DNA from 3 places in the Streptomyces sp. NPDC093085 genome. Region 1 is predicted to be linked to each of the others. Evidence: predicted binding sites of a transcription regulator. Region 1 holds the regulator's gene; each other region holds the start of a gene.
What was found. Region 1 encodes HrcA, which represses chaperone genes, less so after heat shock. Its sites were predicted from a motif close to TTNGCACTCNGNNNNNCNGAGTGCNAA; they were not measured.
Positions count from the first base shown of each region.

Region 2: groES (co-chaperone GroES) is a predicted target of HrcA. The motif match lies at 4,665-4,691, and genes of this name have one in related genera.
Region 3: groL (chaperonin GroEL) is a predicted target of HrcA. The motif match lies at 2,655-2,681, and genes of this name have one in related genera.

Region 1 covers NZ_JBFBFB010000012.1:31,877-41,942, reverse strand. Annotated here, with positions in the region: gene AB0O07_RS27260 (ATP-binding SpoIIE family protein phosphatase) at 1-145, shown strand, start outside; gene hemW (radical SAM family heme chaperone HemW) at 390-1,622, shown strand; gene AB0O07_RS27250 (Uma2 family endonuclease) at 1,724-2,335, shown strand; gene AB0O07_RS27245 (DUF3097 domain-containing protein) at 2,313-3,149, opposite strand; gene AB0O07_RS27240 (MBL fold metallo-hydrolase) at 3,184-3,978, opposite strand; gene hrcA (heat-inducible transcriptional repressor HrcA) at 4,212-5,228, shown strand; gene dnaJ (molecular chaperone DnaJ) at 5,229-6,365, shown strand; gene AB0O07_RS27225 (nitronate monooxygenase) at 6,506-7,585, shown strand; gene AB0O07_RS27220 (16S rRNA (uracil(1498)-N(3))-methyltransferase) at 7,582-8,331, shown strand; gene AB0O07_RS27215 (histidine triad nucleotide-binding protein) at 8,543-8,902, shown strand; gene AB0O07_RS27210 (ribonuclease Z) at 8,908-9,810, shown strand.
Region 2 covers NZ_JBFBFB010000009.1:202,524-212,589, forward strand. Annotated here, with positions in the region: partial or broken gene AB0O07_RS24280 (WhiB family transcriptional regulator) at 153-470, shown strand; gene AB0O07_RS24285 (MOSC domain-containing protein) at 718-1,404, shown strand; gene AB0O07_RS24290 (SDR family oxidoreductase) at 1,490-2,284, shown strand; gene groL (chaperonin GroEL) at 2,483-4,108, opposite strand; gene groES (co-chaperone GroES) at 4,212-4,520, opposite strand; gene AB0O07_RS24305 (hypothetical protein) at 4,791-5,066, shown strand; gene AB0O07_RS24310 (polysaccharide deacetylase family protein) at 5,057-6,082, opposite strand; gene AB0O07_RS24315 (class I SAM-dependent methyltransferase) at 6,165-7,502, shown strand; gene AB0O07_RS24320 (hypothetical protein) at 7,486-7,863, opposite strand; gene AB0O07_RS24325 (hypothetical protein) at 7,949-8,605, opposite strand; gene AB0O07_RS24330 (hypothetical protein) at 8,616-9,392, opposite strand; gene AB0O07_RS24335 (NUDIX hydrolase) at 9,739-10,066, shown strand, end outside.
Region 3 covers NZ_JBFBFB010000005.1:227,864-237,929, reverse strand. Annotated here, with positions in the region: SAM riboswitch class I at 1-85, shown strand, start outside; gene thrC (threonine synthase) at 79-1,491, shown strand; gene AB0O07_RS17555 (ubiquitin-like small modifier protein 1) at 1,646-1,921, shown strand; gene AB0O07_RS17550 (cold-shock protein) at 2,309-2,512, shown strand; gene groL (chaperonin GroEL) at 2,806-4,431, shown strand; gene AB0O07_RS17540 (hypothetical protein) at 4,719-5,459, shown strand; gene AB0O07_RS17535 (hypothetical protein) at 5,521-5,670, opposite strand; gene AB0O07_RS17530 (DUF6056 family protein) at 5,759-7,096, opposite strand; gene AB0O07_RS17525 (glycosyltransferase) at 7,284-8,720, opposite strand; gene murQ (N-acetylmuramic acid 6-phosphate etherase) at 8,992-9,975, opposite strand.

The DNA of each region.
Region 1 (10,066 bases):
CGGCGACGGGCTCGCGCGGGTGCTGGAGGGGTGCGTGGGGCTGCCGGCGCACGGAGTGGCGGAACGAATACGCCACGCGGTCCACGCCTTCGCCGACACGCCCCCACGGGACGACCTGGCGCTGCTGGTGCTCCAGGCGGAGTGAGCGGGGACGGGCGTACGGGGCGTACGGGGCGGAGCGCGGCCCGGGGGAGGGAGGCGGGGCCAGGGAGGCGGGGCCAGGGCCGGAGCGCGGTGGGCCCGTACGACCGCCCCTTACGCGTGCCTGTACGACCGCCCCCGTACGACCGCTCCGTAAGACCCCACCCCACCCCGCTCCGCCCGCCGGCGTACCCCGCCCGTCGCATCCGCCGGTCCGCCTCGCCCCACGCATACGGGACACTGGGGGCATGCCTTCCGCACTGCCCGACGGTGACCCCATGCCCGAGACCGGAGCGCTGCCCCGGACCGCCCTGGCGGGGGCGGCGGACCGGCCGCTCGGCTTCTATCTGCACGTTCCGTACTGCGCGACCCGCTGCGGCTACTGCGACTTCAACACCTACACCGCGACCGAGCTGCGCGGCTCCGGCGGGGTGCTGGCCTCCCGCGACAACTACGCCGACACCCTCGCCGACGAGATCAGGCTGGCCAGGAAGGTCCTCGGGGACGACCCGAGGCAGGTCCGTACGGTCTTCGTCGGCGGCGGCACCCCGACCCTGCTCGCCGCCGACGACCTCGTACGGATGCTGGGGGCCGTCCGCGACGAGTTCGGCCTCGCGGACGACGCGGAGATCACCACGGAGGCGAACCCGGAGTCCGTGGACCCGGCGTACCTCGCCGCCCTCCGCCAAGGCGGCTTCAACCGGATCTCCTTCGGAATGCAGAGCGCCAAGCCGCACGTCCTGAAGGTCCTGGACCGTACGCACACCCCGGGGCGCCCCGAGGCGTGTGTCGCGGAGGCCCGCGCCGCCGGGTTCGACCACGTCAACCTCGACCTGATCTACGGCACGCCGGGGGAGAGCGACCGCGACTGGCGCGAGACGCTCGCGGCGGCGGTGGGCGCCGGCCCCGACCACATCTCGGCGTACGCGCTGATCGTCGAGGAGGGCACCGGGCTCGCCCGCCGGATCCGGCGCGGCGAGGTCCCCATGACCGACGACGACGAGCACGCGGACCGCTACCTCATCGCGGACCAGCTCCTCGCCGAGGCGGGCTTCACCTGGTACGAGGTCTCCAACTGGGCCACCACCGAGGCAGCCCGTTGTCTGCACAACGAGTTGTACTGGCGCGGCGCGGACTGGTGGGGCGCGGGCCCCGGCGCGCACAGCCATGTCGGGGGCGTGCGGTGGTGGAACGTGAAACACCCCGGCGCGTACGCCCAGGCGCTCGCGGAGGGCCGCTCCCCGGGCGCGGGCCGCGAACTCCTCACCGAGGAGGACCGCAGGGTGGAGCGCATCCTGCTGGAGCTCCGCCTCGCCGACGGCTGCCCCCTGTCCCTCCTCCGCCCGGCCGGCCTGACCGCCGCCGCCCGCGCCCGTGCCGACGGCCTCCTCGCCCCCGGGCCGTACGCGGCGGGCCGCGCCGTCCTCACCCTGAAGGGCCGCCTCCTGGCCGACGCCGTCGTCAGGGACCTGGTGGACTGATCACTCCCTGGGGTGAATCCCGGCGGATCGGGGGGCGGCTGCTTACGCTGGTTTCCTACCCTGCCGCTAACAGAAGCGGCGGAATGTGGAGGTTCACGGAGATGACCGCTGTGGATGAGCGACCGATCACCGACACCGCCGCCGAACGGCGCCAGAGCCTCGAAACCGACTTCGCGCGGCTTGAGGTTTCCAAGGCGGTCAAGGCGGAACTCCTCAGGGGCGAAATCGTGATGATGGCCGGGCCCGACTGGGTCCATAACTTGATCGTTCTGTTCGTAGAGCGACAGATTCCGCTCGACAACTGGTACCCGGTCCAGACTCAGGACCTCTCGATCCCCGGCGAGTCGACCCAGCCGCAGCCGGACCTCGTCGTGGTGGAGCACGGCGCCTTTGACGGCCCCGGTCATCTTGTCCCTGCTCCGGCCGTCACTCTGGTGCTTGAGGTGGTCTCCAAGAGCAGCATCGACCGCGACTACGGCGTCAAGCGTTCGATCTACGCGGCAGGCCGTATTCCCGTTTACCTGATCATCGATCCGATGGCGGCGCACTGTGTCCTGCTCACCCAGCCCAGGGGCAGCGGGGAGGAGGCGGACTACCAGGTGGAGCGGACCTCCAAGTTCGGAGAACCACTGCCCCTCGACATGCTCGGGATCAACTTGGACACCACCAGGTTCGGGACGCTTCCGCCGATCAGGACGCACCGCCGACCGTGACGAAGTCGATCAGCTCCTCCACCCGGCCCAGCAGCGCGGGCTCCAGGTCCCGGTAGGTGTGGACCCGGGAGAGGATGTGCTGCCAGGCCGCGCCGGTGTTCTCCGGCCAGTGCAGGGCGCGGCAGACGCCCGTCTTCCAGTCCTCGCCCCTCGGGACCTTCGGCCAGGCGTCGATGGCGAGCGAGGACGGTTTCACGGCCTCCCAGACGTCGATGTACGGGTGGCCCACGACCAGGACATCGGGGCCGGTGACCGACGCGGCGATACGGGACTCCTTCGAGCCGGGGACGAGATGGTCGACCAGGACGCCCAGGCGGGCGTCGGGGGCCGGGGCGAACTCGGCGACCACGGACGGAAGATCGTCGATGCCGCCCAGGTACTCCACGACCACGCCCTCGATGCGCAGGTCGTCGCCCCAGACCTTCTCGACCAGCTCCGCGTCGTGCCGGCCCTCCACATAGATCCGGCCCGCCCTCGCCACCCGGGCGCGGGCGCCGGGGACCGCGACCGAGCCGGAGGCGGTACGGGCCGGACCGCCCCCGGAAGCGCCCCCGCGCGCCGGGCGCGGGCGGACCAGGGTCACCGGGCGGCCCTCCAGCAGGAAGCCGCGCGCCACCATCGGGAAGACGCGGTGCTTGCCGAAACGGTCCTCCAGGGTGACCGTCGGCCCCTCCGCGCTCTTCTCGCACCGGATCACCGCGCCGCAGAACCCCGTGGTCACCTCCTCGACCACCAGATCCGGCTCGGCGGGGACCTCCGGCGCGGGGGTGGACTTCTTCCACGGGGGCGTCAGATCGGGGCTGTAGCTGCGCATGGGCCCGACGATATGCGGGCGTAAGCGGCCGGGGCTACGACGGCGCCCCCGACCCGCCGAACTGTTCGGCCAGCGCCGCGCGTTGCGCCCGTACGAACGCCGCGTCGACCACCGCCCCGTGCCCCGGCACGTACACCGCCCCCTCGCCGCCCAGCGCCAGCAGCCGGTCCAGGGCGGCCGGCCACGCCTCCGGGACCGCGTCCCGGCCCGCCTGCGGGGCGCCCGACTCCTCCACCAGGTCGCCGCAGAAGACCACCGGCGACGCCCCCGGGAGCCCCGGCCGCGCGCCCGAGGCCACCGGCCCCGCGCCCGGGACCAGCGCCGCCAGGTCGTGCGCCGTGTGCCCGGGGCCCGCGTTCACCAGCACCACCCGCTGCCCGCCGCCCAGGTCCACCGTCACCTCCTCCCCGTCCCCGGCCCCGACCTCGTGCCCGGGGAGCACCAGGCGGGCCACCGCCGCCCGCGCCGCCGCCTCCGGCACGCCCTCCCGTACCGCCTCCGCACAGAGCTCCTCCGCGCCCGCCCCCGCCAGCAGCTCCGCCATCCCCGCCGCCCCGTACACCGCCGCCCCCGGGAACGCCACCGTCCCGAGCACATGATCGAAGTGCGGATGGCTCAGTGCGACATGGGTCACCCGCCGCCCGCCCAGCAGCGCCCGTACCGGCACCGCGAGTTCGACCCCCTCCGCCGGGGAAGACCCCGTGTCGTACAGCAGCGCACCCCCCTCCCCGCACACCAGACCGACCGTCGCGTCCCACCCCGGCAGCCTTCTGCGGCCCACTCCGGGAGCCAGCCGCTCCCACCCGTGCTCTTCCCAACGGACGTCCATACCGGGACGCTACGGGAGACCACTGACAATCGGCGCCGGATCCGCCGGGTACCGTGGTCGGCCGACCTTGCTCGGGGCGCACCTCACGGCCGTACACTGAACCGGTGGGCGCTGGCACTCGCCGGAAGCGAGTGCCAAGGCGGCCGGCCGGACGACCGGCGGGGCGGGCAGTGCGAACGCCCCGGCGGGCACGGGACGACGGACGAGACGGACGACATCGGGAGGTGTGCGCCATGCTCAGCGAACGCAGGCTCGAGGTGCTGCGGGCGATCGTCCAGGACTACGTCGGCACGGAGGAGCCCGTCGGCTCCAAGGCCCTCACCGAGCGGCACAAGCTCGGTGTCTCACCGGCGACCGTGCGCAACGACATGGCGGTGCTGGAGGACGAGGGCTTCATCGCCCAGCCGCACACCAGCGCCGGGCGCATCCCGACCGACAAGGGCTACCGGCTCTTCGTCGACCGGCTGGCCGGGGTCAAGCCCCTCTCCCTGCCGGAGCGCCGCGCCATCCAGAACCTGCTCGACGGCGCCGTCGACCTCGACGACGTCGTGGCCCGTACGGTACGGCTGCTCGCGCAGCTCACCCGGCAGGTGGCCGTCGTCCAGTACCCCTCGCTGACCCGCTCGACGGTGCGGCATGTGGAGCTGCTGGCCCTCGCGCCCGCCCGGCTGATGCTCGTCCTGATCACGGACACCGGACGGGTCGAGCAGCGCATGGTCGACTGCGCGGCACCGTTCGGCGAGACCTCCCTCGCGGATCTGCGGGCCCGGCTCAACAGCCGGATCGTCGGACGCCGCTTCACGGATGTCCCGAGGCTCGTGCAGGACCTGCCCGACTCCTTCGAGCAGGAGGACCGGGGCACCGTCTCGGCGGTCCTCGCGACCCTGCTGGAAACCCTGGTCGAGGAGACCGAGGAGCGGCTGATGATCGGCGGAACCGCCAACATCACCCGCTTCGGACACGATTTCCCCCTGACCATCCGGCCGGTGCTGGAGGCGCTGGAGGAGCATGTGGTGCTCCTCAAGCTGCTCGGCGAGGCCGCGGACCCCGGCATGACCGTACGTATCGGGCACGAGAACGCCCACGAGGGCCTCAACTCCACGTCCGTCGTCGCGGTCGGCTACGGTTCGGGCGACGAGGCAGTCGCCAAACTCGGCGTGGTCGGACCGACCCGCATGGACTACCCCGGAACGATGGGAGCGGTACGCGCAGTGGCACGTTACGTCGGACAGATCCTGGCGGAGTCGTAAGTGGCCACGGACTACTACGCCGTACTCGGCGTACGCCGCGACGCATCTCAGGACGAGATCAAGAAGGCATTCCGCAGGCTCGCGCGCGAGCTGCACCCGGATGTCAACCCCGATCCCAAGACGCAGGAGCGGTTCAAGGAGATCAACGCCGCCTACGAGGTGCTGTCGGACCCGCAGAAGAAGCAGGTCTACGACCTCGGCGGCGACCCGCTCTCGGCGGGCGGCGGTGGCGGCGCGGGCGGCTTCGGCGCCGGCGGCTTCGGCAACTTCTCGGACATCATGGACGCGTTCTTCGGGACCGCGTCCCAGCGCGGCCCGCGCTCGCGGACCCGGCGCGGCCAGGACGCGATGATCCGGCTGGAGATCGACCTCAACGAGGCGGCCTTCGGCACGACCAAGGACATCCAGGTCGACACCGCGGTCGTCTGCACCACCTGCTCCGGCGAGGGCGCGGCCCCCGGCACCGCCGCCCAGACCTGCGACATGTGCCGCGGCCGGGGCGAGGTCTCCCAGGTCACCCGCTCCTTCCTGGGCCAGGTCATGACCTCGCGGCCGTGCCCGCAGTGCCAGGGCTTCGGGACGGTCGTCCCGACCCCGTGCCCCGAGTGCGCCGGCGACGGACGGATCCGCTCGCGCCGTACGCTCACCGTCAAGATCCCCGCGGGCGTCGACAACGGCACCCGGATCCAGCTCGCGGGCGAGGGCGAGGTCGGCCCGGGCGGCGGCCCCGCCGGGGACCTGTACGTGGAGATCCACGAGGTCCCGCACACGACGTTCCAGCGGCGCGGCGACGACCTGCACTGCACGGTGACCATCCCGATGACGGCGGCGGCGCTCGGCACGAAGTGCCCGCTGGACACGCTGGACGGCATGGAGGAGATCGACGTACGGCCCGGCACCCAGTCCGGCCAGTCGATCCCGCTGCACGGCCGGGGCATCACCCACCTGCGCGGCGGCGGCCGGGGCGACCTGATCGTCCACGTCGAGGTGATCACCCCGACCAAGCTCGACCCGGAACAGGAACGCCTCCTCCGCGAACTGGCCCAGCTCCGTGGCGAGGAACGGCCCACGGGCCAGTTCCAGCCAGGGCAGCAGGGGCTGTTCTCGCGGTTGAAGGACGCGTTCAACGGGCGGTAGGCCCGGCGGCCCCGGCCGCTGGGGACCGTGTCCCTCCGTACACCGGCCGAGGGCCCGGGAGTTGCCCGTAAGGGGCCCCGGGCCCGTGGCCGGAAGAGGCCGATTCGGAGGTGCCGTCGTGGGCATGGCACCATGCGTGCATGTCCACCGCACTGACCGATCTCTGCCGGTATCCGATCGTGCAGGCCCCCATGGCGGGCGGCGCCTCCTGCCCGAAGCTCGCCTCGGCCGTCTCCGAGGCCGGGGGACTGGGATTCCTCGCCGCCGGTTACAAGACGGTCGACGGCATGTACGAGGAGATCAAGCAGCTCCGGGGCCTCACCGGCCGCCCCTTCGGCGTCAACCTCTTCATGCCGCAGCCGCGCTACGCCGACCACGCGGCCGTCGAGGTCTACAGCGAGCAGCTCGCCGGTGAGGCCGCCTGGTACCAGACCCCGCTCGGTGACCCCACGACCGGGTGGGACGACGCGTTCGAGGCCAAGACCGCGATCCTGCTCGACGACCCCGTGCCGGTCGTCTCGTTCACCTTCGGCTGCCCGAACCGGGCCACCCTCGACGCCTTCGCCAAAGCCGGTACGTACACCGTGGTCACCGTCACCACGCCCGAGGAGGCCCAGACCGCCCAGTGGTCCGGCGCCGACGCCGTCTGCGTCCAGGGCATCGAGGCCGGCGGCCACCAGGGCACCCACCGTGACGACCCGGCCACGGACGGCGCCGGTATCGGGCTGCTCTCGCTGATCGCGCAGGTCAAGGACGCCGTCCAGCTCCCCGTCATCGCCACGGGCGGCCTCATGCGCGGCGGCCAGATCGCCGCCGTCCTCGCGGCGGGCGCCGACGCCGCCCAGCTCGGCACCGCGTTCCTGGTCTGCCCCGAGTCCGGCGCCAACGCCCTGCACAAGCAGGCCATGACCAACCCGCTCTTCGTCCGCACCGAACTGACCCGCGCCTTCTCGGGACGCCCCGCGCGCGGCCTCGTCAACCGCTTCATGCGCGAGCACGGCCCGTACGCCCCGCCCGCGTACCCCGAGGTCCACCACCTCACCTCCGGGCTCCGCAAGGCCGCGGCCAAGGCGGGCGACGCGCAGGGCATGGCGCTCTGGGCGGGCCAGGGCCACCGGATGGCGCGCGAACTGCCCGCCGGGAAGCTCGTCGAGATCCTGGCGGGCGAACTCGCCGCCACCCGCGCCTCGTTCCTCCCCGGCCTCGGCAGCGCCCCGTGACGGCTCCCGTCTTCGTCGTGGACGACTTCGGCCCCCGGGACGGCCACCGGTTCGTCCTGGACGGGCCCGAGGGGCGGCACGCCGTATCGGTGAAGCGCATGCGGCCCGGCGAGGACGTCGTCCTGACCGACGGCGCCGGCCGGTGGGCCGACTGCGTGGTGCTGGCGGCCGAGGGCAAGGACCGGCTGGTCGTCCAGCTCGACGCGATCGCCGAGGAGCCGCCGGAGTCCCCGCACATCACCGTCGTCCAGGCCCTCCCCAAGGGCGACCGGGGCGAACTCGCCGTCGAGACCATGACGGAGACCGGCGTCGACGCCATCGTCCCCTGGGCCGCCGCACGCTGCGTCACCCAGTGGCGCGGCGACCGGGGCGCGAAGGCGCTCGCCAAGTGGCGGGCCACCGCGCGGGAGGCGGGCAAGCAGTCGCGCCGGGTGCGGTTCCCCGAGGTCGCGGACGCCATGACCACGAAGCAGGTCGCCGCCCTGCTCGCCACCGCCGACCTCGCGGCCGTCCTGCACGAGGACCGGGAGGCCGACAGCGAGGCGCTGGCCACCGCCGAACTCCCCGCCGCCGGTTCGATCGTGCTGGTCGTCGGGCCGGAAGGCGGCGTGTCGCCCGAGGAGTTGGCGGTGTTCGCCGAGGCGGGCGGGCGCCCGTACCGGCTGGGCCCCACCGTGCTCCGCACCTCCACGGCGGGTACGGCGGCCGCGGCACTGCTCCTGGGGCGCACGGGACGCTGGTCCTGACCGTACGGCCGCCGGTCCCGCACCGTGCGTACGGCCGCCGGTCCTGGCCGTACGACGCCGCTCCTGACCGCCGGTCCTGGGCGCCGCTCCCGGCCGTACGGATAGCATGCGGTGCGGCCGCGGCTGATCACTCGGCGGCAGCCGCCAGCCACCGCACCAGCGCACACCCGCACCATCACCAGCCCGCACCATCACCCAGGAGGCCGGGGCCATGGCCGGAGAACCACAGGCGGATTGCCTGTTCTGCAAGATCGTCTCGGGGGAGGTACCGGCGACCGTCGTGCGCGAGAGCGAGACCACCGTCGCCTTCCGGGACATCAACCCCAAAGCCCCGACGCACGTCCTGGTCATCCCGCGCGCCCACTACCCGGACGCCGCCTCCCTCGCCGCCGCCGAGCCGGCCGTCGCCGCCGACATACTGCGCGAGGCCGCCGCCGTGGCCGCCGGTGACCAGGTGGACGCCACCGGCTACCGCATCGTGTTCAACACGGGCGCCGGCGCAGGCCAGACCGTCTTCCACGCGCACGCCCATGTCCTGGGCGGACGCGGCCTCGAATGGCCCCCGGGATAACCGCCGTGTCCGTACGGGAACTGGTCGTGCTGGGCACCGCGAGCCAGGTGCCCACCCGCCACCGCAACCACAACGGCTATCTGCTCCGCTGGGACGGCGAGGGCCTGCTCTTCGACCCGGGCGAGGGCACCCAGCGCCAGATGGTGCGCGCCGGCGTCGCCGCGCACGACATCAACCGGATCTGCGTCACGCACTTCCACGGCGACCACTCGCTCGGCCTGGCCGGGGTCATCCAGCGCATCAACCTGGACCAGGTGCCGCACGAGATCACCGCGCACTACCCGGCGAGCGGACAGCGCTTCTTCGACCGGCTCCGGTACGCCACGGCCTACCGCGAGACGGTCCCGCTCACCGAGGCGCCCGTCGCGGCGGCGGGGGTGCTGGCCGACACCCCCGCGTACACCCTGGAGGCGCGGAAGCTCTCGCACCCCGTCGAGGCGTACGGCTACCGCCTCACCGAGCCCGACGGGCGCCGGATGGACCCCGTGCGGCTCGCCGCCCACGGGATCGCCGGGCCCGACATCGGGCGGCTCCAGCGCGCGGGGGTGCTCAGGGGCGTCACGCTCGACGAGGTCAGCGAGGTGCGGCGGGGGCAGCGCTTCGCGTTCGTCATGGACACCCGGCTCTGCGACGGGGTGTTCGCGCTCGCCGAGGGGTGCGATCTGCTGGCCATCGAGTCGACGTTCCTGGACGAGGACGAACTCCTCGCCGATACGTACGGTCATCTCACCGCGGGTCAGGCGGGGCGGGTGGCGGCGGAGTCCGGCGTACGCCATCTCGTGCTGACGCACTTCTCGCAGCGTTACGGCGACCCCGGGGAGTTCGAGCGGCAGGCGCGCGCGGCGGGGTTCGCGGGCGAACTGACGGTCGCCGCCGACCTCGTACGGGTACCGCTGCCGAAGCGCTGACGGCGGCCTCCGGGGGCGGCCTCCCGCCGGCCGGTCAGGAGGGGCCCGGGGATCGGGCAGACTGTCCGGATCCGCACGCGATCGGGAGCCCGCCGTGATCACACCCCATGGAGACCCGCTGGACCACACAGAGAACACGGACCCGGCCCACGCCGCCCCGGACCATACGGGCGGCGGCGGTACGGGGGGATCCCTTACGGGGGGATCCGGATCCCGTACGGGGGGATCCCGTACGGGTGGGGACGGTAGGGGAGCG
Region 2 (10,066 bases), on a different contig from region 1:
AGATTCGCAATGAGTCATATTTACATCTACTTACATAGTAGATGTACCGTCGGGAGCACCGGAGCGGGTACGCGCTGGGCTCGCACCCGGCGCACGCCCGGCGTCCAAGCGGCCCGGATCCGCCTCAGCACGGTTTCAAGGGGACATGAGCAATGGCAGATTTCTCCCGCCTTCCCGGACCGAACGCAGATCTGTGGGACTGGCAGCTCCTCGCGGCCTGCCGCGGGGTGGACAGTTCGCTCTTCTTCCACCCGGAGGGGGAAAGAGGCGCGGCACGGAGCGCGCGCGAGAACTCGGCGAAAGAGGTGTGCATGCGGTGCCCGGTCCGCGCGGAGTGCGCGGCACACGCGCTGGCGGTGAGGGAGCCGTACGGCGTGTGGGGCGGACTGACCGAGGACGAGCGCGAGGAGCTGATGGGACGGGCGCGCACCCGGCTGATCACCACGCATTCCGCGGCCCACTCCGGCGGCCACTCCACCAGCGGTCATTCCGCCGGTCATTCCGGCGGCCATTCCACCGGTCATTCCGCCGGCCACTCGGTGGCGCCCTCGTCCGCGGTACGGCACCACGACGACTGATCCGGCACCGCGTCCACTGTGGAAAGAAACGTTTCTGCAACTCCCCTGCGGGCGGCACTGTCCCGCGAGCGTTCCCCGCGGGATCCCCTCCGGGAAATCACCACGACGTCCGCACCGGGCCCGATTAGCGTAGGCGGGTATGAAGCTTCTGACCGTGAATGTGGGACAGCCGAAGGCCGTGGAGTACACCGACGCGCCCGGTGGCGCCACGGGGATCGACAAGCGCCCCGCCGAGGGCCCCGTCCAGGTGGCCGATCCGGGGCCCAAGGGGGTGGGGGCGAGCGGGCTGCTGGGCGACTCGGTCTGCGATCTGCGTCATCACGGCGGCACCGACCAGGCCGTCTACGCCTTCGCGCGCGAGGATCTCGACTTCTGGGAGCGCGAGCTGGGGCGCCCCCTCGCGAACGGGGCCTTCGGCGAGAATCTGACCACCCAGGGCCTCGACATCACCGGCGCGCGGATCGGCGAGCGCTGGCGGATCGGCTCCGAGGTGGTGCTGGAGACGACGAGCGGACGGATCCCGTGCCGTACGTTCCAGGCGTGGCTGGGCGAGACCGGCTGGGTCCGGCGGTTCACCCGCGCGGCGGTGACCGGCGCGTATCTGCGGGTCATCACTCCGGGGGAGATTCGGGCGGGCGATCCGATCGAGGTGGTCCACCGCCCCGACCACGACGTGACGGTGAGCCTCGCGTTCCGCGCCTCCACGACGGAGCGGGAGCTGCTGCCGAGGGTGCTGGCGGCCGGAGAGGCGCTGCACGGCGAGGAGTTGCGGACCGCGCGGGAGTACGTGGCGAAGCACGGGACGTCCGGGAAGTCCGGGGAGTAGCCCGGGGAGCGGCGGGCGGCGGCGGGAAGCGCCGGGAAGGGGGACGGCTCCGGGGGCTTCCCGGCGCAGGCATTACCGTGCGCGTATGACGACTGCTCTGATTACCGGCGCGACCGCGGGCATCGGCGCCGCCTTCGCACGGCGGCTGGCGGCGGACGGGCACAACCTCGTGCTCGTGGCCCGCGACACCGAGCGCCTGCGGGACGAGGCCACCGAACTCCACGATCTGCACGGCATCGAGGCCGAGGTGCTCACCGCCGACCTGTCGGCCGACAGCGGGATCGAGGCGGTGGAGAAGCGGCTCTCGGACCGTAAGCACTCGGTGGACCTGCTGGTCAACAACGCGGGCTTCGGCAGCAAGGGCCGGTTCCTCGATGTGTCGATGGCCGACGAGCTGATGATGCTGAAGGTGCACTGCGAGGCGGTGCTGCGGCTGACGTCGGCCGGGGTGAGCGGGATGAAGGCGCGCGGGCGGGGCGGTGTCGTCAATGTGGCGTCGGCCGCCGCGTTCGTCCCGCGCGGGACGTACGGCGCGTCGAAGGCGTGGGTCGTGCAGTTCACCGAGGGGGCGGCGCGGGATCTGGCGGGGTCGGGGGTACGGCTGATGGCGCTCTGCCCCGGTTTCGTACGGACCGAGTTCCACGACCGGGCCGGTCTGGACACCGGGAACATCCCGGCGTGGATGTGGCTGGACGCGGACAAGCTGGTGACGGCCGCGCTGGCGGACCTGGCGCGCGGGAAGACCGTGTCCGTACCGGATCCGCGGTACAAGGCGCTGATGGGGGCGGCGAAGCTGACGCCGCGTTCGGTGCTCGGCGGGGTCACGTCGAAGATGGGCCACAAGTTCGGCCCGCAGCACCAGGGCCGGGGCGGCTCCTGACGGCGGACGGCGCCCGGCCGGGACCGCGCGACCGCACCGTACGTACGGACATGCCGGAGGCCCGGCGCCCCCGTGGGGACACCGGGCCTCGGCGTCGTGCGTACCTCCGTACGTACGGACCTCCCTGCGGATGTCCGTGCGCCGGGGGTGACATCCGTACGTACGGGGACGGCCCCGCACCCGGCATGTCCCGTGGCGTCAGTGGCTGTGGCCGTGACCGCCGTGGGCCGCCTCGGGCTCCTCCTCGGCCGGCTTCTCGACGACCAGGGTCTCGGTCGTGAGGAGCAGCGCGGCGATGGAAGCGGCGTTCTCCAGGGCGGAGCGCGTCACCTTGACCGGGTCGATGACGCCGGCCTTCACCAGGTCGACGTACTCGCCGGTGGCGGCGTTGAAGCCGTTGCCCTTGTCCAGGTCCGCCACCTTCGAGGTGATGACGTACCCCTCCAGGCCGGCGTTCTCGGCGATCCAGCGCAGCGGCTCGACCACGGCGCGGCGGACGACCGCGACACCGGTGGCCTCGTCGCCGTCCTTGCCGAGGTTGCCCTCCAGCACCTTGGCGGCGTGCACCAGGGCGGAGCCACCACCGGAGACGATGCCCTCCTCGACCGCGGCGCGGGTCGCGGAGATGGCGTCCTCCAGACGGTGCTTCTTCTCCTTGAGCTCCACCTCGGTGGCGGCACCGACGCGGATCACGCAGACGCCGCCGGCCAGCTTCGCGAGGCGCTCCTGGAGCTTCTCGCGGTCCCAGTCGGAGTCCGTGGTCTCGATCTCGGCCTTGATCTGGTTGACGCGGCCGGTGATCTCGTCGGCGGCACCGGAGCCGTCGACGATGGTCGTGTCGTCCTTGGTGACGGTGACGCGGCGGGCGGTGCCCAGCACGTCCAGACCGGCCTGGTCGAGCTTGAGGCCGACCTCCTCGGCGATGACGGTCGCACCGGTGAGGGTGGCGATGTCGCCGAGCATGGCCTTGCGGCGGTCACCGAAGCCGGGCGCCTTGACGGCGACCGCGTTGAACGTGCCGCGGATCTTGTTCACCACGAGGGTGGAGAGCGCCTCGCCCTCGACATCCTCGGCGATGATCAGCAGCGGCTTGGAGCCACCGCCCTGGATGACCTTCTCCAGAAGCGGGAGCAGGTCCTGGATGGAGGCGATCTTGCCCTGGTGGATCAGGATGTACGGGTCGTCGAGGACGGCCTCCATACGCTCCTGGTCGGTCACCATGTACGGGGACAGGTAGCCCTTGTCGAAGGCCATGCCCTCGGTGAAGTCCAGTTCGAGCCCGAAGGTGTTGGACTCCTCGACGGTGATGACACCGTCCTTGCCGACCTTGTCCATCGCCTCGGCGATGAGCTCGCCGACCTGCTCGTCCTGGGCGGAGAGCGCGGCGACGGCGGCGATGTCGGACTTGTCGTCGATCGGACGGGCGGTGGCGAGCAGCTCGTCGGAGACGGCCTTGACCGCGGCGTCGATGCCCTTCTTCAGGGCGGCCGGGGAGGCACCGGCGGCGACGTTGCGCAGGCCCTCGCGGACCAGCGCCTGGGCCAGCACGGTGGCGGTGGTGGTGCCGTCACCCGCGATGTCGTTGGTCTTGGTCGCCACCTCCTTGACGAGCTGGGCGCCCAGGTTCTCGTACGGGTCGTCCAGCTCGACCTCGCGGGCGATGGTGACACCGTCGTTGGTGATGGTGGGGGCGCCGAACTTCTTGTCGATGACGACGTTGCGGCCCTTGGGGCCGATCGTCACCTTCACCGTGTCGGCAAGCTTGTTGACGCCGCGCTCAAGGGCGCGACGGGCGTCCTCGTCGAACTTCAGGATCTTCGCCATGGGAGCTTCTCTGTCCTCTCACATGAGTCGCGCCCCTGTCCGCCCGGCGTTCGCGGGGAGGGCCAGGGGCGCGGCTCACAAACAAAAGTAAATCTTGGGTGAGTTACTTCTCGATGACCGCGAGCACGTCGCGGGACGAGAGGACGAGGTACTCCTCGCCGTTGTACTTCACCTCGGTGCCGCCGTACTTGCTGTACAGAACGACATCGCCGACGGAGACGTCGAGCGGAAGCCGCTCGCCGTTCTCGAAGCGGCCCGGGCCCACGGCCAGGATGACGCCCTCCTGGGGCTTCTCCTTGGCGGTGTCCGGGATAACCAGGCCAGAGGCCGTGGTCTGCTCGGCGTCGAGCGGCTGGACCACGATGCGGTCCTCAAGCGGCTTGATGGCAACCTTGGTGCTGGCGGTCGTCACGATCCGACCTCCCCCTTCGGAGATCTCACGGGGTTAACTGTCTGAGGGTGGCGCCCTTGGGACCCGTCGTCGCGGGTGCCGGATCCGTCAGTCGCGCTTGGCACTCTCCAGTGGGGAGTGCCAGAGACGACACTATGACCGCGATTAGCACTCGGTCAAGCGGAGTGCCAATACGGATGGGCGCGGCGCGTCTCTCCGACAGGGAAACGGGAGGGACGAGGGGTTCGTTCCGCTGTCGTCCCACACCTGTGTACGTACGGGAGTTCGAGCATGGGTACGGGCGTGCTCCGGGTGTACGCGGTGGACGACGGCGACCGCGCGGGAGACCGGGGCCGGGGCGGGCGCCGGGGCCACGGGGGCAGCCGGTTCCGCCGGGGCCACGGGGGCAGCGGGGACGGCGGGCAGGTGCGCCGCCTTGCGGCCGAGGCGTTCGATGGGGTCGAGCGGGTCGGCCGACGGCGCGCAGCCGGCGGTCAGGAGCGCACCGGCCGCCACCACTCCGGCCAGGGCGGACCCCAGCGGCCGGTGCGCGGGGGTCATACGTAGTCCTCCAGCTTGGCCACGGCGTACCCCTTGTCCGTGATCACCTTCATCACCTGCCGGATCATGTCGGGCATGGTGCCCTTCCAGTCGTCCCGGCCCCGGAAGTGCGTCAGCACGATGTCCCCGGGGTGCAGGTCCCGGTCCCACTCGCGCCACTCCATGTGGTCGGGGTACGCCTCGGCCGTCCACAGCGGCGCGGCGCGCACCCCGCAGCTCTTGGCGGCGCGCAGCGTGTCGTGGTTGTAGTTGCCGTAGGGCGGCCGGAAGAGGGTGGGCCGCTTCCCGTACCGCTTCTCCAGCTTGTCCTGCTGGTCGCAGATCTCGGTGCGCTGCTCCTCGTAGGAGAGTCCCGGCAGGTAGGGGTGGTTGAGGGTGTGGTTCTGGATGGTCACCCCCCGGTCCTGCATCTCCTTGAAGTAGCCGTAGTTGTCGTTGATGACGTAGTCGCTGAGGAAGGCCGTGTACGGGATCTTCAGCTCGGTCATCATCCGCAGCAGGTCGGGGTCCTTCTCGGAGCCGTCGTCCATCGTCAGGAAGACGACGCGGTCCTTGACGGGGACGGTGGTGAAGACGGGCGGCAGGTTCTCGCCCTCCTCCTCGTCCGTGATCTCGAAGCCCTTGCGGTTGGTGATCTCCGGCTTGACGGCGGGGGGCGGGGGCGCGGGGAGGGGGGTGCTCGCGAGCCCCCACTTCTTCGCCGCGACGGCGCGCGCGGCCTGCGAGCGGCGCGTCTGCTCGGCGTACGAGAGGGTGCCAGCGCCGCCCTCCTCGCGGGCGCCGGGTGCGCCGGGGGCCGCCGACCGGCCGTGCGCGCCGTTGCCCGCGCCTTCGCCGGAGCTTCCCCCGGAGCCTTCACCGGAGCCGCACGCCGAGCCGGCCGCGGCGACGAGCAGCGCCGTCAGGAAGACGGCGCACTGCCGGGTGCGCCGGGGCGTGCGGTGGGGAGTGCGGCGGGTGCGGGGCGCCGCCACGGGCGCTCCCTCTGCTGCCTTTTGTTCCTTTTTTCCTACTAGCTGCATGGTGCCGCATCCTGTCAGCGGGCGCCGTCCCCGCCCGGCCGACACCGCCGCCCGGCGCGTACGGTCCCTCTCCTGGCCCACAATGGGCCAGGTGACCGCCCGCACCCCCGCTTCCCCCTCCTCCCCCGCCTCCTCGTCGCTGGCGCCCCTGCTCTCCCCCGAGGGCCAGGCGCTCCTCGCCGAGCTGCGCCACCACGACCCGGCCGGCGAACTGGCCCTCGCGACCCGGCTGCGCCGTGACCATCCGGCCGAGCTGGTCTCGGCGGCGCTCGCACAGGCGCGGCTGCGCCAGCGGGCGGTGGCGAAGTTCGGCGCGGCGGACGCGTACCGCATGTACTTCACGCCGAACGGCGTCGAGCAGGCCACGCGCCGTTCGGTCGCCGCCTACCGGGCAGCGCGGCTCCGGACCCTCGTACCCCCGACCGGCGACGACGGGGGCGCGCCCCGGGTCACGGACCTGTGCTGCGGCATCGGCGGTGACGCGATCGAGCTGGCGCGGGCGGGCTTCGCCGTCACCGCCGTCGATCTCGACCCGCCGACCTGCGAGATGGCCCGGACGAACCTGGCCACCCTGGCCCCCGACGCCCCGCCCGCGAAGGTCACCCGGGCGGACGTCCGCACGTACGACCTCACCGACGCCGGGACGCTCTTCATCGACCCGGCGCGGCGCGGCGGCCGGGGCCGGATCTTCGACCCCGAGGCCTACTCGCCCCCGCTCTCCTGGGCGGTGGAGGCGGTACGCGGCGCCGGCGCGGGCGCGATCAAGATCGCCCCGGGCATCCCGCACGAGCTGATCCCCGAGGGGTTCGAGGCCGAATGGATCTCGGACGGCGGCGACGTCAAGGAGGCGGTCCTCTGGCACCTCCCCCGCACCACCCCCACCACCCCGGACACCCGCCGCGCCACCCCGGACACCGCCCCCACCACCCCGGACACCCGCCGCGCCACCCTCCTCGCCCCCGGCAGACCCCCCGTCACCCTCATGGGCCGCGGCCTTCCCGACCCCCCGGTCCGCCCGGTGGGCCGCTTCCTGTACGAACCGGACGGCGCCGTCATCCGGGCCCATCTGGTCGCGGAGGTCGCCGAGGAGATCGCGGGCGGCCTGATCGACGAGACGATCGCGTACATCACCACCGACGGCGCGCACCCCACCCCGTACGCCACCGCCTACGAGATCACCGACGAACTCCCCTTCAACCTCAAGAAGTTGAAGGCCCTGCTCCGCGACCGCGAGGTGGGCGTCCTGACGGTGAAGAAGCGCGGCTCGGCGGTGGAACCGGAGGAACTCCGCCGCCGCCTCAAACTCAAGGGCCCCAACACGGCCACCGTCTTCCTGACCCGCGCGGCAGGAGCCCCCACCATGCTCCTGGGCCACCCGACGCCGGTCCCCGGCGGTGAGGCGGTCAGCCGAGGTCGGTGAGTTCGTCGGCGTAGATCCGGGAGAGGGGCTGGGGGCCTACGTACTGCTGGCAGTTGCACTGGCGCAGTTCGTACTTGAGGGGCTTCTTGTTCTCGTCCAGTTCGGTCGGGATCTCCACGTCCTCATGGCACTTGCCCTGGCGGTCGTGCTTGGCGAGGTGGTGGGAGCAGCCGCAGACCGGCTCCGGGGGTTTCTGGGCCACCTCCAGGGCCTCCCGTTCGGCCTGGCGTTCGTGCTCGGCCAGTTGCAGGCGCTGCATCTTCCGTTCATGCCGGGTCCTGAGCGCGGTCCTTCCGGTGTCGGCCACCCAGCCGAAGCCGCCGACGATGAAGAAGACGAAAATCCACCAGAGCCAGTCCATCCGCCGCCCCCTCGCACCTGAATGGCGCATACGTTCTCTTCAGGATAAGACCGTCGCCGTACGAACCGCGTCGGCGATGCGCGCCTCAGCGGTGCGCGCCGCCGCGCGGGCGGGGCGGGAGCCGGGGGCGGAGGCGGACCGCCCAGTGGCGTTGGGTGAGCGCCTGGGCGATCCCCACGGCGCCCGTGAGCAGGATCGTCGCGCCCAGGCCGAGTTGGTACGCCGTTCCGCTCACCGCGGTCTCACGGGACGAGGCCTCGGCCAGTGCGACGCCGATCACCCCGGCCCCCGCCGGGGAGAGCACCACCGAGGGCAGCAGCCACAGCACCGACCTGCTGTGGGCCAGGGCGCGTTCGTCGGCCGCCGGCTCGTCGGTCAGCTCCGCCCACGCGGTGAGCCGCTGCCGGATGACGGCGCCCCGGTGGAGCCAGAAGCCGAACCCGACCGCCGCGGGTATCAGCAGGAGCGCGGCGAGGAAGAGGGCCACCGCTCCGCCCACGGGGTCGAAGCCCGTCTCGCCGAGGCTCTGGACCGCGAGCGCGACACACGCCCACCCGAGGGCGGCGGCCCCCGCCAGCAGCCAGAGCCCGAGCAGCCGCGCCACCCCGAGCCCGCGCCGGGTCAGCTCCGCCAGGGCCGTGGCCCGCTCCGCGAGCAGGGCCGCCTCGTCGGGCCAGGCCGGTTCGTCCTCGGGCGGCGGGGCGGGCGGCAAGGGCCGACGGGTGATCATTCCAGTGATCATTGGGGAGAGGTTAGCGTCCTTCCGGGGGCGCGTTCCGACCGGTCGGGGGCGGCAGCGGAGTCGGCGGGGCTGCCGGGGTGGCCGAGGCGGCCGGGGTGGCTGGGGCCGCCATAGTGGCTGGGGTGGCTGGGTCGGTCGGGGTGGGTGGGTCGGTCGGGGTGGCCGGGGTGGCCGGGGGCCGCAGTCTCAGCGCCCAGCGGTAGTGGGCCACCGCCCTCGTCACCCCGGCAAGACCCGCGATCCACAGGACCGTGCCCGCGACCATCGCGTACGCGACATCCGTGTACGTGTCCTCGCCGCGCACCGCCGTGGCCGGTACGACGAGCGCCACGCCCAGCCCCGCAGCGCCCGCCACGAACGACGTGAGCAGCCAGCTCAGGCTCCGCGCCGGCATCCGCAGCCCCGCGTCGGCCCCGGGGTCGCTGTCCAGCGCCGCCCACTCGGCCATCAGCGCGCGCACCCGGCGCGCCCTGCCGACCGACTCCGCGAGGAAGATCCCGGCCGTGAGGAGGGTGGCCAGGCCGATGCCCGCCAGGGGCAGGGACATCAGGGCCATCGCGTCATCGGTTCCGTCCACGAACGCCTTCAGCACCAGCGCGATCAGCGCCCAGCCGGCCTCCACCCCCAGCGTCAGCAGCCAGTACGCCGCCAGCGCCGCGGGACCCAGCACGCGCCCGCCGAGGTGGGCGAGGGCCAGGGCGCGATCCGCGAGCAGGGCAGCGCGGTCGGGCCAGGAGCGCAGATGCGCCGGGGGCGGAGGCGGGGGCAGCGGCGTGCGGCGTGACATGGGCATGAGAGTAGCCACCTCCTCCCGTCCCCTCTCTCCGCACCCTTCGTCACTTAACGTTGCCCCCTCATGTGCGCGCACCCGTACGGGAACTGACGATCGACCTCGCCGTGCGCCGGGACGGAGTGGGACGCAAACCCCGTGAACTGGTAGAAACGTTGACGTCATAGGGCCATGAATCGGGTGCCGCCGCCCCGTATCGACAAACACGCCGGGGCCGCCGCGGCCTCCTCGTCACACCGACCGAACCCCATCTGCCCGTCACCGTACGTGACCTCGCCCTCAGGGCGTCACAGCGGCCGTTCCGGTGGGTCCAGGGCTGAGAGCACAAGGAGTTGAGTTGACCGTGGCTGTCGAAGCGAGCGCCATCATCAAGGAGTTGAATCACTACCTGCTTGGCCACCCGGACGAGACGTCGGCGACCATGCCCCTGTTCGACGCGCTGCTCGACCACTCCCGCCAGGGCGTCTGTCTGCACCACGGGAGCTGCCCGGTGGTCCGCGCGGGCGCCATCCTCCTCGACGAGCGGGGGCGCGCGCTCGCCCTGCGGTACGGGGCGGCCTGGGGGTTCGCCGAGGGTGCGCCCGCCCCGTCGGACCAGTCGCTCAGCCGGACCGCTTCGCGGGTGCTCCAGGAGTTCGCCGGGGTGGCCGAGGTCTGGACGGCGCCCGGCG
Region 3 (10,066 bases), on a different contig from region 1:
GCAACCCTCCCGCCGACCGCGAGGTCACGGTGGGGAAGGTGCCAATTCCGTCTCGTGGCGAAGTACGTCGCGAGGAAGATGAGGAGAAAGGGCCTCGCCATCATGGCTGTGCAGACCGTCCAGAGCGGAACCGACGCCACCGGAAACGGTACGGAAGCGGTCGGAAGCGGTACGGAAGCCGCCGGGAGCACCGGGAGCGCCGGAAACGCCACCATCGATCTCGGGCCCGCCACCGCGCTCTCCTGCCGCGAATGCGGCGAGCGCTTCGGCCTCGGCCCCATCTTCGCCTGTGTGAGCTGTTTCGGGCCGCTCGAAGTCGCGTACGACCTGCCGGGCGGGGACCCCGAGGAGCTGAAGAAGCGCATCGCCGAGGGCCCGGACAACATCTGGCGGTACGCGCCGCTGCTGCCCGTCCCCGCCGACGTCGCCGCCAAGCCGAGCCTCAACCCCGGGTTCACCAAGCTCGTCAAGGCCGACAACCTCGCCCGTGAGCTGGGCATCACCGGCTCGCTCCACATCAAGGACGACTCCGGCAACCCGACGCACTCCTTCAAGGACCGCGTCGTGGCCATCGCCGTCGAGGCGGCCCGCGCCTTCGGCTTCACCACCCTCTCCTGCTCCTCCACCGGCAACCTGGCCGGCGCCGTCGGCGCCGCCGCCGCCCGGGCCGGCTTCCGCTCCTGCGTCTTCATCCCGCACGACCTGGAGCAGGGCAAGGTCGTCATGGCCGCGGTGTACGGGGGCGACCTGGTCGGCATCGAGGGCACGTACGACGACGTCAACCGCTTCTGCTCGGAGCTGATCGGCGACCCGCTGGGCGAGGGCTGGGGCTTCGTCAACGTCAACCTGCGGCCGTACTACGGCGAGGGCTCCAAGACCCTCGCGTACGAGATCTGCGAGCAGCTCGGCTGGCGGCTGCCCGACCAGATCGTCATCCCGATCGCCTCCGGCTCCCAGCTCACGAAGATCGACAAGGGGCTGCGGGAACTGATCAAGCTCGGTCTGGTCGAGGACAGGCCGTACAAGATCTTCGGCGCCCAGGCCCAGGGGTGCTCGCCGGTCTCCACCGCCTTCAAGGCCGGGCACGACGTCGTACGGCCGCAGAAGCCGGACACCATCGCCAAGTCCCTGGCGATCGGCAACCCGGCCGACGGCCCGTATGTGCTGGACATCGCGCGGCGCACCGGCGGCGCGGTGGAGGACGTCGACGACGAGCAGGTCGTGGACGCCATCAAGCTGCTCGCGCGGACCGAGGGCATCTTCGCCGAGACCGCGGGCGGGGTGACCGTCGGCGTGACGAAGAAGCTCATCGAAACCGGTCTGCTCGACCCGTCGCTCACCACCGTCGTCCTCAACACCGGGGACGGGCTCAAGACGCTGGACGCCGTGGCCCCGACGACCGGCCCCTCCGCGACCATCCGCCCGAGCCTGGACGCGTTCCGCGCCGCGGGGCTCGCGGGTGCGGGTGGCGAGGGCGCGGCGGCGGGCTGACGGCCGTACGGTTGCCCGGAACTTTCCGTTCCGGGCGATCCGGAGGACTCGTACCCCCGTACGAGGGGCACGCTGTACGACGTTGTGCGCGTGCCACCTGATCGTCCGCTCTCCGCACGCAGACCCGCCCCACTTCGCAGAAAGGTTCACCACCATGAGCGTCAAGGTCCGTATCCCCACCATCCTCCGCACCTACACCGGTGGCCAGGCCGAGGTCCCCGCGGAGGGCACGACCCTCTCCGAGGTCATCCAGTCGCTGGAGGCCAACCACCCGGGCATCTCGGGGCGGGTCCTGGACGACGACGGCAAGCTGCGCCGCTTCGTCAACGTGTACGTGAACGACGACGACGTCCGTTTCGAACAGGGCCTGGAGACCGCGACCCCGGCGGGCGCGGGCGTCTCCATCATCCCGGCGGTCGCCGGCGGCTGACGCGTGCCCGGGACGCCGTGATGTGCGTTCTGTGACGGAATCGGTCCTCTCCGCAAGAGAAGCGGAGGGGACCGTTCTACATGGTTGAGCACGGTAGAGTAGGGGAACGCCCTCCCCTTCCTCCCCTGTCGGCCGCTCGGAACGCGAGCGAGAACGCGACAAGATGAGGGCAAAGTCCTGGTGCCTTTCGCGGCGTACGTACGCTTTGCCCGGCCCGACTTGCCCCGGAGCGTGGTGTATTCAGCGCTATGCGTGTTCGGCCACGCCCAGATTTCTCGTCCGATTGACCTGTTGCAGAGGGCAGTTGGGCAGATACATTCAGCCGCGGTCGACGCGTTCCGGCGCGAAGTATGGCCCCCTGTAAGGGCCAGTAATAGGGGAGTTGGCATGGCTCAGGGCACCGTCAAGTGGTTCAACGCGGAGAAGGGCTACGGCTTCATCGCGGTCGACGGTGGTGCGGATGTATTCGTCCACTACAGCGCGATTCAGATGGACGGTTACCGCACCCTTGAAGAGGGTCAGCGAGTGGAGTTCGAGATCTCGCAGGGCCAGAAGGGTCCGCAGGCGGACATGGTCAAGCTCGCCGTCTGATCCCGGCGCGATCGGCCACCGACGCATCTGCACGCACTCACGCATGTGGGGCCCGCATCCGACACGGATGCGGGCCCCACATGCGTGTGCCCCCCTCAAGTAGACGCTTGCACTCTAAGGTGCCGAGTGCTAATTATTGGCGTTAGCACTCTCCGAGTGAGAGTGACAACTGAGGACCGGGTCGGTGAGGCCCCGAGGGCTGGTGGAGCAATGAACCACCGGCGCTCAGGCCGTCCGTCGCGGGCGCCAGCGCGGTCCGGAGCCTTCACCCCCGTCCGGGAGGACCACTTCACATGGCCAAGATCATCGCGTTCGACGAGGAGGCACGGCGCGGTCTTGAGCGCGGTATGAACCAGCTCGCCGACGCTGTCAAGGTCACCCTTGGCCCCAAGGGCCGCAACGTCGTCCTTGAGAAGAAGTGGGGCGCCCCCACGATCACCAACGATGGTGTCTCCATCGCCAAGGAGATCGAGCTTGAGGACCCGTACGAGAAGATCGGCGCCGAGCTGGTCAAGGAAGTAGCCAAGAAGACGGACGACGTCGCCGGTGACGGCACGACGACCGCCACCGTCCTCGCCCAGGCGCTCGTCCGCGAGGGCCTGCGCAACGTCGCGGCCGGCGCCAACCCGATGGCCCTCAAGCGCGGCATCGAGAAGGCCGTCGAGGCCGTCTCCGGCGCCCTGCTGGAGCAGGCCAAGGACGTGGAGACCAAGGAGCAGATCGCTTCGACCGCCTCCATCTCCGCCGCCGACACCCAGATCGGCGAGCTGATCGCCGAGGCCATGGACAAGGTCGGCAAGGAAGGCGTCATCACCGTCGAGGAGTCGCAGACCTTCGGCCTTGAGCTTGAGCTCACCGAGGGCATGCGCTTCGACAAGGGCTACATCTCGGCGTACTTCGCCACGGACATGGAGCGTATGGAGGCGTCGCTCGACGACCCGTACATCCTGATCGCCAACTCCAAGATCGGCAGTGTGAAGGACCTCCTTCCCCTGCTGGAGAAGGTCATCCAGTCCGGCAAGCCGCTCCTGATCATCGCCGAGGACGTCGAGGGCGAGGCCCTGTCGACCCTGGTCGTCAACAAGCTCAAGGGCACCTTCAAGTCCGTCGCCGTCAAGGCCCCGGGCTTCGGTGACCGCCGCAAGGCGATGCTGAACGACATCGCCATCCTCACCGGCGGCACGGTCATCTCCGAGGAGGTCGGCCTCAAGCTGGAGAACGCCGGTCTCGACCTGCTCGGCCGCGCCCGCAACGTCACCATCACCAAGGACGAGACGACCATCGTCGACGGTGGCGGCGACAGCGAGCAGGTCGCGGGCCGCGTGGCCCAGATCCGCGCCGAGATCGAGAACAGCGACTCGGACTACGACCGCGAGAAGCTCCAGGAGCGCCTGGCGAAGCTGGCCGGCGGCGTGGCCGTCATCAAGGCCGGTGCCGCGACCGAGGTCGAGCTCAAGGAGCGCAAGCACCGCATCGAGGACGCGGTGCGCAACGCCAAGGCCGCCGTCGAGGAGGGCATCGTCGCCGGTGGTGGCGTGGCCCTGCTCCAGGCGTCCTCGGTCTTCGAGAAGCTGGAGCTGACCGGCGACGAGGCGACCGGCGCGCAGGCCGTCAAGCTCGCGCTGGAGGCCCCGCTCAAGCAGATCGCCGTCAACGGTGGCCTTGAGGGCGGCGTCGTCGTCGAGAAGGTCCGCAACCTGGCGGTCGGCCACGGCCTGAACGCCGCGTCCGGCGAGTACGTCGACATGATCGCCGAGGGCATCATCGACCCGGCGAAGGTCACGCGCTCCGCGCTCCAGAACGCCGCGTCGATCGCCGCGCTGTTCCTCACCACCGAGGCCGTCATCGCCGACAAGCCGGAGAAGGCCGGCGCGGCCCCGGCCGGCGGCGGCATGCCGGGCGGTGACATGGACTTCTGATCCCCTCGCGGATCAACCGTCCTGACCGACCGGGGGCGGCACCCCTCATCACGGATGAGGGGTGCCGCCCCCGGGCTTTTCCGTGGACGGCGACGGTAAGGATGTGCCCGGTCCACGACACCTAAAGGGTGTGGAGACGTTGAAGACCGGGAGCGACCGTGACCGCGCCGCGCGGTTCACGGCCTTGTATGTTCGTGACCACCCGCGTGTGTTCGCCTTCGTGCACCGGAGGTCGGGGGAGCGGGCGGCGGCCGAGGAGCTGACCGCCGAGGTGTTCCGTACCGCCGATGCGCGTCAAAACCCTGATCAGGAACGCCAATCCGGTCCCGCCCCCGAAGCCCGGAGCGCTCTCCCCCCGCGCCGCCGCCGAACTGGCCGCGCTGGCCGGGCAGGCGGAGAGTCCGGCCGGTGGGCGGTCCGGCGGGCAGGGCGACCGGGGGGCGGACCGGCCCCGTACGACCGTGGTGGCCGGCCGTCCGTCCCTGCGTGGCTTCCTGCTGACCGCCGCCGCGTGCGGGGTCGCCGTCGTCGTCGGGGGCGCCGCCCTCCTGCTGGCCCCGGGCGGTCCGGCCGACTTCGCGGACACCGGGGGCGGGCCCGGCCAGATCGTCATCGACCAGCCGTACTACGAGACCACGGCGCGGCTGGAGGGCGCCGCGCGGGTGATCGTACGGGTGGAGCTCGGCCCCGGCCGCGCCGAGAACCCCGATGACCCCGAGGGCACCGGCGGGCTGCCCATGACCGTCGCGGCGGCGCGGGTGGTGGCGACCGGGAAGGGCACGGTCCCGGGCCGCTCGATCGAGGTGGCGTACATGACCCCCGGCACGGGACCCGAGACCCCCGGTCTCACGGCGGGCCGGGAGTACGTCCTGCTGCTGAAGGAGGACGACGACGGGCGCTATGGCCTCGTGAACACCACCCAGGGGTGGTACGGCATCGATGCCACCGGCCGGCGGGCGGTCCCCGGGAAGGAGAACGGCGTGGCCCTGTCGCCCGGGGTCCTCAAGGCGCTCCGCCTCACGGAGTAGGAGAGGCGGGGCGTCACGGAGAACACCCCGTGACGCCCCGCCGGGTGCGGCTCCTACTCGCTCACCTGGCGCTGATCCGCCGCGTCCGGTCGGCGAGCATCAGCACGTACTGGGTGCCGCCCTTGGCGAGTGTCGTGGTGTTCCGGTCCTTGTACGTGACGCCCTTGTACGTGCCGCCGAGCTGGCTGACGTGTTGAAATACGTGACCCACTGGTCGTTGATGCCGACGGTCTCGACATTGAACGACCGGCCCGGCATGCCCCCGCTGTAGTACGTGGCCTGCGCGGACGTAGCGCCGGTCAGCGCGCCGGCGACTGCCAGTGCGGTGGGGTGGCGGCCTCGGGGTTTTCCGGTGGGGCGGGGGTGGGCGTGGGGTTCTCCGCCTGGTAGATCCGCTCCACCTGGTAGTAGGTGGCGACACAGGAGGCGGGCCACTGGCGTTTGCCGTCGCGGCCGAAGGGTTCCGACATCCCGCTGATGACCAGCGGTGTGTAGGGCAGCGCCGTCGCCCCCGCCGTGGCCTGGTCCCGGAGCAGGCGGTCCTGGGTGTCCCAGGCCGCTGCCCGCGTCCGTATGTCCGACTCCAGACCGTGCAGCGACACGGCGAGTGCGGCGGTGACGCCCGCGCACAGGAGCGCGGAGCCCAGGGCCACCGGCCTCGCGCCACGGCGGTGGCGCCGTACCGCTCGGTTCCCGAGCAGGCCGCCCGCGCCGACGAGCAGGAGGAGCAGAAGGAACAGGTAGTCGTTCCACAGGCGGTTGGCGGTCGAGACCGAGGAGCCGAACGCCGGATAGGCCATCACCGTGCAGACGTATCCGGAGAACAGCAGCGCCGCCGCCCCGGATACGAGGATCAGGCGCGCCCTGCGGTCGGGCCGGGGGACGCCGCCGTCCGCGCGGCGGACGAGGACGCCGACGAGCACCCCCACGGCGATCGGCGCGAGGTACTGCCATGTCGTCCCCAGGGTGAGGACGACGCGCGCGTACCCCCGCAGGGAGGCCACGAGCGACTCCGGGGTGAGGAGGGAGTCCGCGTGGTGCCGGGCGCGCCGGTTGCGCGAACCCGGCGAGGTCAGGAGCACGGCGGTGCCGATGAGGATGCCCGCGCCGGTGGCGGCGCACCAGGCCCGTACGAAGGCGAGCCGTCCGGCGGGGAAGAGCCGGCGGCTCAGCGCCAGGGCCGGGGCGAGGAGGGTCAGGGCGACCACGGAGGTCTCCTCCGACAGCGTGCCGATGACGGCTCCGGCGAGGCATCCGCAGGCGATGGCGGCGGCCTTCGCGCGCCGGGAGGCCGCCGGCAGGGCCGGGATCGTGGCGGCGGCCGCGAGGACGGGCGGGAGGGTGTGGGAGACCGACGCGGCCGGCCAGAAGAAGGTCTTGTACGTGTTGGTGGAGCTGAGGCAGAAGACGGCCAGGACCATGGCCGCCGAGAACAGCGGGACCCCCCGGGGCAGCCGCCACCCGGAGTTCCGCAGCAGCGCCGCCGCCCACGCCCACAGCAGGACCAGCATCAGGGCCGCGCTGATCCCCGCGTACCACTGCTGGCCCGGGACGCCGAACGCGGCGTAGGAGGCGACGAGCAGGCCGTTGGCGATCCGGCCGTTGTCGGTGGAGTAGAACGTGTCCACCAGGGCCATGAAGCCTCCGTCGCGTACGAGAGGCAGGAAGCACCAGTCGTCACCGCTCGGGCGCACCCAGCGCGCGTACCACGCGGCCGCGCCGAGGAGCGACAGGGGAACGAGCGGCAGCAGAAGGAGCGGCAGGGGAAGGAGCGGCGGCGGGGCCGTGACCGGCGGGTGGTTCTCCGCGTCCGGGCGGGTGCTGTCAGCCGGGGGTGGCGTTGTCCTGTTCCGTCTGTTCCGTTTCGGCAGGAGCGTCCGGAGCCATGCCCGTGGTGTCCACCGGCCGGGCCCCGGAGTCGATGGCCCAGCGGGCGAGGAGGAAGGAGAGGGGGGTGACGAGGACCCCGGCGATGAGCGCGGCGGCATTCTTGTCCATTTCGAGTCGGCCGACGGCCACGTAGAGAAGCGCGCCGGAGGCGACGAGGTTGAAGCCGCTGGACACCGGATACCGGAGGAACCCGCGCCAGGTCGGACGGGTCCGGCAGGTGAGGCGGGAATTGAGCAGGAAGGAACCGACGAAACTGACCGCGTATCCGAGGACATGCGCCATGAGGTACGGGATCCATGGGTTCAGGGCGATGTAGACGCCCAGGTATACGGCGGTGTTGACGCATCCGATCGCCACGAACGTCGCGAACTGCCGTGCCGTGGCCGGGCGGTCCGCCGGGCGCGTGAGCGGTTTCCGGCGTGGCGGGCGGGGGCTCGGCGCGGGACGTCGGTCCGTCTCCCGGACCACGAAGGGCGGACGGCGTTTGACCTCGTGGTAGATGCGCCCGACGTACTCGCCGATGATCCCCAGGGTGATCAGTTGGATCCCGCCCACCGCGACCACGACCATCAGAAGCGTCGCGTAGCCGGGGACGGCGGCCCCGTGGAGCGCCACGTCGAAGGCCACCCACGCCGCGTAGACGACCGCCGCCAGAAGGCACCAGAAGCCCGCGTAGATGGCCAGTCGCAGCGGCCGGTTGTTGAAGGACAGCAGCCCGTCGATGCCGTAGTTGAGCAGGCGGCGGCCTCCCCACTTCGACGTGCCGGCGAGCCGCTGGGCGTTCCGGTAGGTGAAGGTGGCCGTGGTGAAGCCGATCCAGGAGAAGATGCCCTTGGAGAACCGGTTGGTCTCCGGCAGCGACACCACCGTGTCCACCGCCTGGCGGGACAGCAGCCGGAAGTCCCCGGCGCCGTCGAGCACCTCCACATCCATGACATGGCGCACCAGGGCGTAGTAGGCGCGGCTCACCATGGCGCGCGCCGCCCCCTCGCCCTCGCGGTCCCTCCGGGGGATCACCTGGTCGTACCCCCGCCGGTGGAGTTCGAGCATCCGCGGGATCAGCTCCGGGGGATGCTGAAGGTCCGCGTCCATGAGGACCACCGCCCGCCCCCGCGACATGCGCAGGCCGGCGAGCATCGCGGCCTCCTTGCCGAAGTTCCTGCTGAGCACCGTGTACCTGACGCGCCGGTCGTCGGCGCCGAGGCCGCCGAGGATGTCCCGGGTGCGGTCGGTGCTGCCGTCGTCCACGTAGCAGATCTCGTAGTCGAGCCCGGCCGGGCCGAGAACGGCCCCGACGGCCGCGTGGAACCTCTCGATGACGGCGGCCTCGTTGAAGCACGGAACGACCACGGAAAGCTGAGGAGTCGTCAAACCAGTCTCCTGACCGAACACGCAGGAGCGGCGCTGTCCCCCGCACGGAGGTGGGGCGGCTGTTCCTGAGCTGGCAGGGGCCGGATCCCACGGGCATTCGGTCCGTATCTACCGGACGAGGGGCGCGATCAGCCCGCTACCGCGCCCGTGGATGCTCCGTTTGGCCTTGTCGGGCGATCTGACGGGCGTGGCGTCGGTGGCGTCCGGGGTGGCCGGGGTGCCCTTGGTGCCCGTGGTGTCCTCGGTACGGGCAGACGGCTCCGGGCCCGGGTCAGAGGGGGCGCGGGGGCGCCGCGTGGCGGAGGGCGGTGCGGAGGTGGCCGTCGGACGCGGTGAGGAGGCGGGCGGCGGTGGGGGCGTCGACCGGGCCGAGCAGGGTCAGGATGGCGTTCTTGACCTCGCCGTCGGTCGCCGTGAGCGCCGCCTCGATCTCCTCGTCGGACGCGCCGGTCGCCAGCGACACGATCCGGCGGGAGCGGGCCCGCAGCTTGGCGTTGGAGGCGCGGACGTCGACCATCAGGTTCCCGTAGGTCTTGCCGCGCCGGATCATGGTGATCGTCGAGAGCATGTTGAGGACGAGCTTCTGCGCCGTACCGGCCTTGAGGCGGGTGGAGCCCGTGAGCAGCTCCGGTCCCACGACCACCTCGATACCGTGCTCGGCCGCCGCCGCGAGCGCGCTGCCCGCGTTGCAGGAGAGGCCGATGGTGAGCGCGCCGAGGGCGCGGGCGTGTTCGACGGCGCCGATGGCGTACGGCGTACGGCCGGAGGCGGAGATGCCGACGACCGTGTCGTCCGCCGTCACCTTCACGGCCGCCAGATCGGCGCCCGCGAGCTCCGCGGAGTCCTCCGCCCCCTCCACCGAGGTGACCAGCGCGCCGGGGCCGCCCGCGATCAGGCCGATGACCTCGTCCGGTCCTGTGTTGAACGTCGGCGGACACTCGCTGGCGTCCAGTACGCCGAGGCGCCCCGCCGTACCGGCGCCCGCGTAGATCAGCCTGCCCCCGCGCGCGGCGCGCTCGGCCGTGGCGTCGATGGCGGCGGCGATCCGGGGGAGCTCGGCGGCGACGGCGGCGGCGACGGTGGCGTCCTCGCCGTTCATGATCCTGGCGATGTCGAGGGTGGGGAGCCGGTCGATCTCGGCGAGTTCGGGGCGGAACGCCTCGGTGGTGAGGACGTCCAGTTGCGCGCGGAGGTCGTCGTGCGCGCGGGGGCCGTCGGGACGGCCGCCGTTCCGGGCGCTGTGCGGGGAGGACATGGCGAGGCGGCTCTTTCTCTCCGGGGGTGCGGGTGCCGGGGGAAGGGTGGGACCACCGGTTATGACCACTGGTTATTACGTACCGGGGCGG